3 regions of the Alsobacter sp. SYSU BS001988 genome follow, and region 3 is predicted to be linked to each of the others. Evidence: riboswitches for the same ligand, from Rfam matches in the RefSeq annotation. Region 3 holds a riboswitch; each other region holds the start of a gene.
What was found. A riboswitch is a leader RNA that binds a small molecule or an ion and turns the genes downstream of it on or off. The one in region 3 is predicted to bind thiamine pyrophosphate.

Region 1: it holds a riboswitch for thiamine pyrophosphate, as region 3 does, so the genes downstream of both, ACYVO7_RS03745 (ABC transporter permease) here and thiC (phosphomethylpyrimidine synthase ThiC) in region 3, are expected to answer to the same signal.
Region 2: it holds a riboswitch for thiamine pyrophosphate, as region 3 does, so the genes downstream of both, thiM (hydroxyethylthiazole kinase) here and thiC (phosphomethylpyrimidine synthase ThiC) in region 3, are expected to answer to the same signal.

The regions. Positions count from the first base shown of each region.
Region 1 is NZ_JBTAMK010000001.1:880,401-883,363, forward strand. Features, by position in the region: gene ACYVO7_RS03740 (ABC transporter substrate-binding protein) at 1-1, opposite strand, end outside; gene ACYVO7_RS03745 (ABC transporter permease) at 28-867, opposite strand; TPP riboswitch at 858-965, opposite strand; gene ACYVO7_RS03750 (MFS transporter) at 1,129-2,349, shown strand; gene ACYVO7_RS03755 (YaiI/YqxD family protein) at 2,349-2,825, shown strand; gene ACYVO7_RS03760 (RidA family protein) at 2,844-2,963, opposite strand, start outside.
Region 2 is NZ_JBTAMK010000001.1:847,158-850,120, forward strand. Features, by position in the region: gene thiE (thiamine phosphate synthase) at 1-390, opposite strand, end outside; gene thiM (hydroxyethylthiazole kinase) at 390-1,208, opposite strand; TPP riboswitch at 1,255-1,353, opposite strand; gene ACYVO7_RS03610 (Na/Pi cotransporter family protein) at 1,479-2,963, shown strand, end outside.
Region 3 is NZ_JBTAMK010000003.1:216,488-219,450, reverse strand. Features, by position in the region: gene thiC (phosphomethylpyrimidine synthase ThiC) at 1-1,300, opposite strand, end outside; TPP riboswitch at 1,347-1,452, opposite strand; gene ACYVO7_RS08090 (Lrp/AsnC family transcriptional regulator) at 1,509-1,952, opposite strand; gene rocF (arginase) at 2,066-2,963, shown strand, end outside.

The DNA.
Region 1 (2,963 bases), on a different contig from region 3:
TCGTCGGACCTTTCAGGGAGGGAAGCGTCAGGCTTTCGATCGGGAGAGGACGGGACCGGAGAAGCCCGGCCCGAGGCTGTCGGGCGCCCAGCGCAGCCAGCGCCGCGTCAGGCGGTCGACCAGCATCCACAGCGCCACCGACATCGCGGCCAGCACCGCCAGGGAGGCGAACACCATGTCGGTCTGCGAGCGGCCATTGGCGTGCAGGATCAGGAGGCCGAGGCCCGCCGAAGAGCCCACCCATTCGCCCACGATCGCCCCGATGGGGGCCACGGCGGCGGCGATGCGCAGGCCCGCCGCCCAGGACGGCAGCGCGGACGGGATGCGGATCATCCACAGGCTCTGGAGCGGCGTCGCGCCATGCAGGCGCGCCAGCTCCAGGAGGCCCGGATCGGTGCGGCGGAGCCCCTCGAGGCCGTTGGTGGCGACCGGAAAGAAGATGATCAGGGTGGCCATCACCACCTTGGACGCGAGCCCGAAGCCGAACCACACCACCAGCAGGGGCGCGATCGCGAACACCGGCAGCGCCTGGCTGACGACCAGGATCGGGCCCAGGGCCCGCTCCAGGGCGGGCCAGCGCGACATCGCCAGCGCGGCCGCGAGCCCGGCCAGCGAACCGGACGCGAAACCGCACAGGATCTCGACGAGCGTGGTCAGGGCCTCCGCGCCTATCACCGGCCAGCGGTGGACGAGCGTCGCCAGGATGCGGCTCGGCGCCGGCAGCAGATAGGCGGGCGCGTCCGTCAGCCGCACCCCGACCTCCCAGGCCAGGACCAATGCGGCCGCGGTGACCCACGCGAGCGGATCGAAACGCCAGGCGGGGCGTCGCGCGGGACCTGGACGGATGTCGGGGGGGCTCGTCGCCATCTCACGTTCCCTCCGCCGGTGCGAGCCGGATCAGGTTCGACGAGTTGGCGGGACGCCTCTCAGCGCCTTCTGCGGAAGGCGCACCCCGACGAGAGATGCTCCACACCTACCCCGAGAGCCGACGCCCGCGCAAGGCCGCCCGTCGCGCCGCACGCCTCTCCCATGGGCGGACGGTTGACACCCCCGCCGGCGGGAAGCGACGGTGGCGCCGGGGCCGCCATGCGTGGAGGCCTGGCCGCCCGCCGCGCGAGTCGCGGCGGGATGGACCGATGCTGGCCCGGGGAGTTCAAGCTGGACGCGAAACGGGAAAAGCGGCTCCTGCTGGTGCTGGGTCTGTGCGGCTTTGCGAGCGCCTTCGCGGCGCGCTCCACCGACCCCATGGTCAACTCCATCGCGGCCCAGTTCCAGGCGCCCGTCGCCACGGTGGCGCTGCTGTCGTCCTGCTACGCCCTTCCGTATGGGCTGGGGCAGCCCGTGCTGGGCCCCATGGGGGACGCGGCGGGAAAGACCTCCGTGCTGCGCATCTGCCTCGTGGTGTTCGCCCTGGCGCTGGCGGCCGGCGTCTTCGCCATGTCGCTGGAGCAGCTCTTCGTCAGCCGCATCCTGGCCGGGGTGGCGGCGGGCGGCGTCATCCCGCTGGCCCTTGCGATGGTGGGCGACGCCTTCGCGTATGAGCGCCGGCAGGTGGCGATCTCGCGCTTCCTGGCCGCCGCCCTCATCGGCCAGCTTCTCGGCGTGACCTCCTCCGGGGTCATGGCCGACTGGGTCGGCTGGCGCGGCGCCCTGGCCGTCACGGCCCTGGCGGCCCTGCTGGCGGTCGTGGGCGTCTTCGCCGGGCTTCCGGCCGAGGCCGTCCGCCGCGAGCGGTCGCGGTTCAGCGTCGCGGACGCGATCGGGCGCTACCGGCTGGTCTTCGCCAATCCGCGCTCCCTGGTGTGCTTCGGGACCGTCTTCGTCGAGGGCCTCGCCATCTACGGGGTCCTGCCCTTCGTGCCCGAGCTGCTCCAGGCGCGCGGGGGCGGCACGGCGACCCAGGCCGGCTTCGTCATCGCCGGGCTCGGACTCGGCGGGATGGCGTTCTCGGCCTCGGTGTCGTTGCTGCTGCGCCGGTTCCCGGTCTATCTCCTGATGCGGGCCGGCGGCCTCCTGGGCGGGCTCGGGCTCGCCGGGCTGGCCGCGGCGCCCGACTGGCTCACCATGCTGGCCTGCTTCACGGCGCTCGGATTCGGCTTCTTCATGCTCCACAACTCGCTGCAGAACCGCGCCACCGAACTGGCCCCGACCGCGCGCGGCTCGGCCATCGCGCTGCACGCCTTTTTCTTTTTCCTGGGCCAGGCGCTGGCCCCGCCGGCGTTCGGCGCCGGCCTGCACCGGCTGGGCGCCGCGCCCGCGCTGCTCGCCTGCGCGGTCATCCTCGCCCTGGGGGGCGTGGCCGCGGGCCTGCTGCTCAAGCGCGCCGACATCCGGGAGGGCCTCGCCTGATGGACGCGCCCGGCTCCATCGCGATCTATGTCGACGCGGACGCCTGCCCGGTGAAGGCGGAGGTCTACCGCGTCGCCGAGCGCCATCGCCTGCGCGTCTTCGTGGTCGCCAACAGCTTCATGCAGATCCCGCGCGACCCCATGATCGAGCGGGTCGTCGTGCCGGCCGGGCCGGACGCCGCGGACGACTGGATCGCCGAGCGGGCCGTGCGCGGGGCGGTGGTGATCACCGCCGACATCCCGCTCGCCAGCCGCTGCATCAAGTCCGGGGCCGACGTGATCGGGCCGACCGGCAAGCCGTTCACGCCGGATTCGATCGGCATGGCGCTGGCCTCCCGCAACCTGATGGAGGAGCTGCGCTCCGCCGGGGAGACCACCGGCGGCCCGCGGCCCTTCTCGCCGCGCGACCGCTCCGCCTTCCTGTCGGCCCTCGACCTCGCCATCGTGCGGCTGAAGCGGGCTGGCTTCACGCCCTGAGGCGCCGGGAGCGCGTCCTCAGCGGGCCGCCACCATGACGATCTCGACCGTGTAGTCGGGCGCCGCCAGCTTCGCCTCGACGGTGGCGCGCGCCGGGGTGTTCCCCTGCGAGACCCAGGAGTCCCACACGGCGTTCAT
Region 2 (2,963 bases), on a different contig from region 3:
GCCCAGATAGTCCACGACATCCGGCGGAACGGCGGCGAATTCCGCCTCGGTTCCGGCCGACAGCCCCAGGATCATGTCCGGGCCGATCAGGTCGCGCACGCGGCGGGGGTCGCCGTCCTCCTGGCCGATATGGACGCCGTCGGCCCCGACCGCCCTGGCGATGGCGGCGCGATCGTTGACGATCAGCGGAACGCCCTTCGGCCTGAGCACGGCGAGCAGCGCCTCGGCCGCGGCGGCGAAATCCCGGTCGTCCGACGTCTTGTCGCGCAGCTGAACGAGGGTGACGCCGCCGCGGACGGCGGCCTCCACGGTCGCCGCCAGCCCGCGCGGCTCGACCAGCGCCGGGTCGGTGACGAGATAGAGCGAGAGGTCGAAGGGGCGCTTCCCCATCAGGCGATCCTCGCGCCGGCGGACAGCGCCTCGGGCGTCAGCGCCGCGAGTTCGTCCAGCAGGCGGACCTGGAACGTCCCCGGCCCAGGCGCGTCGCGGGCGGCGCGTTCGCCGGCCAGCCCGAAAGCGGCGAGCGCGGCCGTCGCCGCCTGGAGCGGCGGTATCCGGGCGCCCAGGAACGCCGCGCAGAGCGCGCCGGCGACGCAGCCCGAGCCGGTGATGCGCCCCATCAGGGCGTGGCCGTTATGGACGGCGAGCGACGCCGACCCGTCGGTGACGAAATCCACCTCGCCGGTGACGGCGACCACGCATCCGAGGCTCCTGGCCAGCGCGGTCGCGGCCTCCTGGACGGCGCGGGGATCCTGGTCCTCCGAATCGACTCCCCGGCCGGCCGCCTGGCCCGTCGCCATGGTGAGGATCTCGGCCGCGTTGCCCTTGACCACCGCCGGATTGAGCGAAGACAGCCACGCGGCCGCGCCCTGGCGGAAGGGCGACGCCCCGACGCCGACGGGATCGAACGTCCACGGAACGCCGGCCTCGTTCGCGGCCTGGGCCGCCGCCGCCATCACGTCGACGCGCTCGCGCGTCAGCGTGCCGATATTGACCAGGAGCGCCCCGGCGCGGGCCGCGATCACGGCCGCCTCCTCGGGCGCATGCGCCATGACGGGCGCGGCCCCGGCCGCCAGCAGGGCGTTGGCGGTGACGGACGCGACCACGTCATTGGTGAGGCAGTGCACGAGGGGACGCCTCCAGCGCAGCGCGGCGAGCGCCCCGCCGACGTCCGGGGGCGAACCGATGGGATGAAGCGAAACCGTCATGGCGGCCGAAACGTCCTTCCTTCCAGCGGAAGAGACGCATGGCGCCCAAGCGGCGCCGTGCCCCTCCCTGCGCTGGCATTACCCAGATCAGGTTCGATGGGTGTGATCTCAGCCGCCCGCGAAGGCAGCACCCCATGGCGCGCCTAATCTAGGACGCGGGCGGCCGCGCCACAAGGTCGGCTCACCCCTGTCGCATTTGCGGTATAGGCGTTCCATTCACCGTCATGATGTAATGCTGTATTCTACGCCCGTTCGCGCGAGGCCCCCCGCATGTCCGCCACGCAGGTCATCATCCATCTCTTCGGCGACATCGCGCTGCTGCTGTGGGGCATCCACATGGTGCATAGCGGCGTCATGCGGGCCTTCGGCAGCGAGCTGCGGCGGGTGCTCGGCGTCGGGCTGAAGTCGCGCCTGAACGCCTTCGTGGCCGGCGTCGGCGTCACGGCGCTGCTGCAGAGCAGCACCGCCACCGCCCTGATGGCCACCTCCTTCGCGGCGGACGGCGTCGTGGCGCTGGCGCCCGCGATGGCGCTCATGCTGGGCGCGAATGTGGGCACGACGCTCATCGTGCAGCTGTTCTCGTTCGACATGGGGCTCGTCTATCCGGTGCTGATCTGCGCCGGCGTGGCGGCGTTCCGGCGCAGCGGGCGCACCACGGTCCGCGACCTGGGGCGCGTGTCGATCGGGCTCGGGCTGATGCTCCTGTCGCTGCGGCTGCTGACGGAGGCCATCGCGCCGGTGGAGAGCGCGCCCGCGGTCCGCGACCTGCTGGCGGCCCTCACCCGCGAACCCGTGCTCAACCTGGCGCTGGCGGCGGCCATCACCTGGGCGGCGCATTCCAGCGTGGCGGTGGTGCTGTTCGTCATGTCGCTGGCCGGCGCGGGGGTGATCTCGCCGGTCGCGGCGCTTGCGATGGTGCTCGGGGCCAATCTCGGCAGCGCGCTGAACCCGGTGCTGGAGGGGTCCTCCGGCGATCCCCAGCGGATGCGGCTGCCGCTCGGCAACCTGATCAACCGGGCGGTGGGCTGCGTGCTCTTCCTGCCGCTCCTGAATCTGTGCGCGTCCTGGCTCGCCGCCCTGGACGCCTCGCCCGCCCATATGGCGGCTTTGTTCCACATGGGGTTCAACCTGGCGATGGCGGCGCTGGCGACGCCGCTGCTGCCCGTCATGGCGCGCGTGTTGACGCGGCTCCTGCCGCAGACCATCAAGGCCTCGGACCCGGGCACGCCGCAATATCTCGACGCGTCCGCGCTGGAGACCCCTTCGGTCGCGCTCTCCAACGCGGCGCGCGAGTCGCTGCGCATGGCGGACGTCGTCGAGGCGATGCTGCGCGGGTCGCAGGACCTGATCCACAGCGGCGACCGCAAGCGCGTGGCCGAGATCGGCCGCCTGGACGACGTCGTCGACCGGCTCCATGGCGAGATCGAGCGCTATCTGACGGCGATCAGCCGCGAGGCCTCCAGCGACGGCGAGACGCGCCGGCTGGCCGAGATCCTGGGTTTCGCCATCAATCTCGAGCATATCGGCGACATCATCGACAAGAACCTGAAGGAGCTCGGCGCCAAGTGCATCAAGAACCGGCTGAAGCTCTCCGGCGAGGGCCTGGCCGAGATCGACTCCATGCACCAGCGCCTGATCGACCACATGCAGCTCGCCATCGCGGTGTTCATGGGGGGCGATCTCAACGCCGCCCGCCGCCTCGTGGCCGAGAAGGAGCAGTTCCGCGAGCTGGAGCGCATCGCCACCGAGCGCCAT
Region 3 (2,963 bases):
TGTTGGCCTTGATCTTGTGCATCGGCACATGGCCGGGGCCCTCGATCATCACCTGGCAGCCCTTGTCCCACGCGATTCGCGTGAGTTCGCCCAGCGTGTCGAGCTCGGCGAACTGGGCCGCGTCGTTGGCGTCCGCGATGGACCCCGGGCGCAGGCCGTCGCCGAGCGAGAAGGACACGTCGTAGCGGCGCATGATGTCGCAGATCTCGCCGAAGCGCTCATAGAGGAAGCTCTCGCGGTGATGCGACAGGCACCAGCGGGCCATGATGGAGCCGCCGCGCGAGACGATGCCGGTCACCCGGCGGGCGGTCAGCGGCACATGGGCCAGGCGGACGCCGGCATGGATGGTGAAGTAGTCGACACCCTGCTCGGCCTGCTCGATCAGCGTGTCCTTGAACACCTCCCAGTCGAGGCGGGAGGCGTCGCCGTCCACCTTCTCCAGCGCCTGGTAGATCGGCACCGTCCCGATCGGCACGGGCGCGTTGCGCATGATCCAGTCTCGGATGTTGTGGATGTTGCGGCCGGTCGAGAGGTCCATGACGGTGTCCGCGCCCCAGCGGATCGCCCAGACCAGCTTCTCGACCTCCTCGGCCACCGACGAGGTGACGGCGGAGTTGCCGATATTGGCGTTCACCTTCACCAGGAAGTTGCGGCCGATGATCATCGGCTCGAGCTCCCGGTGGTTGACGTTGGCCGGGATGATGGCGCGCCCGGCGGCGATCTCCCGGCGGACGAATTCCGGCGTCACATGGGCCGGCAGCGCCGCCCCGAAGCTCTCGCCGTCCGCGATGCGCGCGCCCGCCTCCGCGAGCGCCGCCTCGCGGCCGAGATTCTCGCGCGCGGCGACATAGATCATCTCCTCGGTGATCAGGCCGGCGCGGGCGAACTCGTACTGGGTGACGAGCGCGCCGGGCTGGCCGGCCAGAACGGACCGGGGCGCGGGGCAGGACGGAACCAGCCTGTCGGGCGGGACCGAGCCGTTGTCCTCCGGCTTCACGGCGCGGGGCTGGGCCGGGGCGAGGCCGAGCCGCTTCTCCAGCCAGGGCTTGCGGATCTCCGGCAGGCCGGCCGCGAGGTCGATGACGGCGTCCGGATCGGTGTACGGCCCGGAGGCGTCATAGACGCGGACCGGCGGCTCGTCCGCGGAAGGCGCCAGCGCGATCTCGCGAAACGGGACCTGGATTCCGGGCCCGCCCGGCGCGGGGGCGTAGACCTTGCGGGAGGCCGGCAGAGGACCGGTCGTGACCGACTGCGGCGCGTCGGCGCCGTTGCGCGGGGAAAGCGGGGTGTGAATCGTCATGGGATCTCCTGGTGCGATGGAGACCCGGGACTCGCGTGGGGTGGCGCCGTGAAGCAGGTTCCTGTCCCTCCGCCGGTATGACCCGGATCAGGTTCAAAGGGTCCGGCTCACCGCCGTCTCAGCTCCGCCCTGGAGCTCCCCTCGGAATGGGCCGAGGATGGTCTTCAATCCGGGGTTGTGTCAACGGCTCCGGCGTCGGGCGCGCGGCTCACAGCTCGGCGAGCAGGATGCTGGTCTCCGAGTGGGACACGCCCCGGATCGCCCGAATCTGCGAGATGGCGCGGTCGAGGGCGCCGAGGTCATGGGCGTTCAGCTCGACGGCCAGGTCCCAGCGGCCATTGGTGGAGTAGACGCGGGCGGCTTCGGGGATGCGCTTCAGCGGCCCGACGACGGACTTCATGTCGACCGTGCGGACCTCCAGCATGGTGAGCGCGCGCACGCCCACCGCGTCGGCCTCGGAGCCCAGCCGTGCGGTGAAGCCCAGCAGCACCTTGTCCTCGATCAGGCGGGCGATTCGGTTGGCGACGGTTCCGCGCGAGACGTCGAGGATGCGGGCCAGCGTGGCGGCCGGCATGCGGGCGTCGCTGCGCAGCAGCTCGACGAGTCGGCGGTCGGTCTCGTCCAAGAAGCCGTGCTTCTGACTTTTCGCCATCGCAGCCTGCCTTTTCGTCAGCTCAATGGCTGATCGTAGCACATTGCTGGCTTTCTGTTCAGCACGCCGTCCCGCATCATCGATCCTGGATGTCGAACACCGGAGAGAGAGCGTTGGCTAATATCCTTGTCCCGTCGCAGCAGGCGTCCCGCGCCCGGCGGCATGACGCCGCCCTGTCCGAGATCGCGCTTCTCGGGATCCCGCTCGAATATGGCGCGGGCGCCCGCGGAACCCTGATGGGCCCCGCGGCGCTGCGCACCGCCGGACTGCCGGAGACGCTGGCCGGCCTGGGCTACCGGGTGAAGGACCATGGCGACATCGCGCCCCCGCACGCGGCGCTCGCGCCGGCGCTGCAGCCGCTGGCCGAGCGCTGCCGCAACGTCGCCGAGATCGCGGCCTGGACGGCCGCCATCCACGACCGGGCCTATGGGATCATGACCTCAGGGGCTCTGCCGGTGTTCATGGGCGGCGACCACAGCCTCTCGATGGGCACGGTCAGCGCCGTCGCGCGCCGCTGCGGCGAGACCGGCAAGGACCTGGTCGTGCTCTGGCTGGACGCCCATTCCGATTTCAACACGCCCGCGACGACGCCCTCCGGCAACATGCACGGCATGTCCGTCGCCTTCCTGTGCGGCGACCGCAGCCTCGCGCCGCTGCTCGGCGGACGGCCGTTCCCGCCCGTGCCGGCCGACAAGGTGCACCTGTTCGGCATCCGCTCCATCGACGCGCAGGAGCGCGAGGCGATCGAGGACCACGGCATCGCCTGCAACGACATGCGGCTGATCGACGAGTTCGGGGTCTCGGTGCTGATGCAGCGCATGCTGGAGGGGCTCGACCCTGACCGGACGCATCTCCACGTCAGCCTGGACGTGGACTTCCTCGACCCGCAGATCGCGCCGGGCGTCGGCACCACGGTGCCCGGCGGGGCGACCTACCGCGAGGCGCATCTGGTGATGGAGATGCTGCACGACAGCGGCCTCGTGGGCTCCATCGACCTCGTCGAGCTCAACC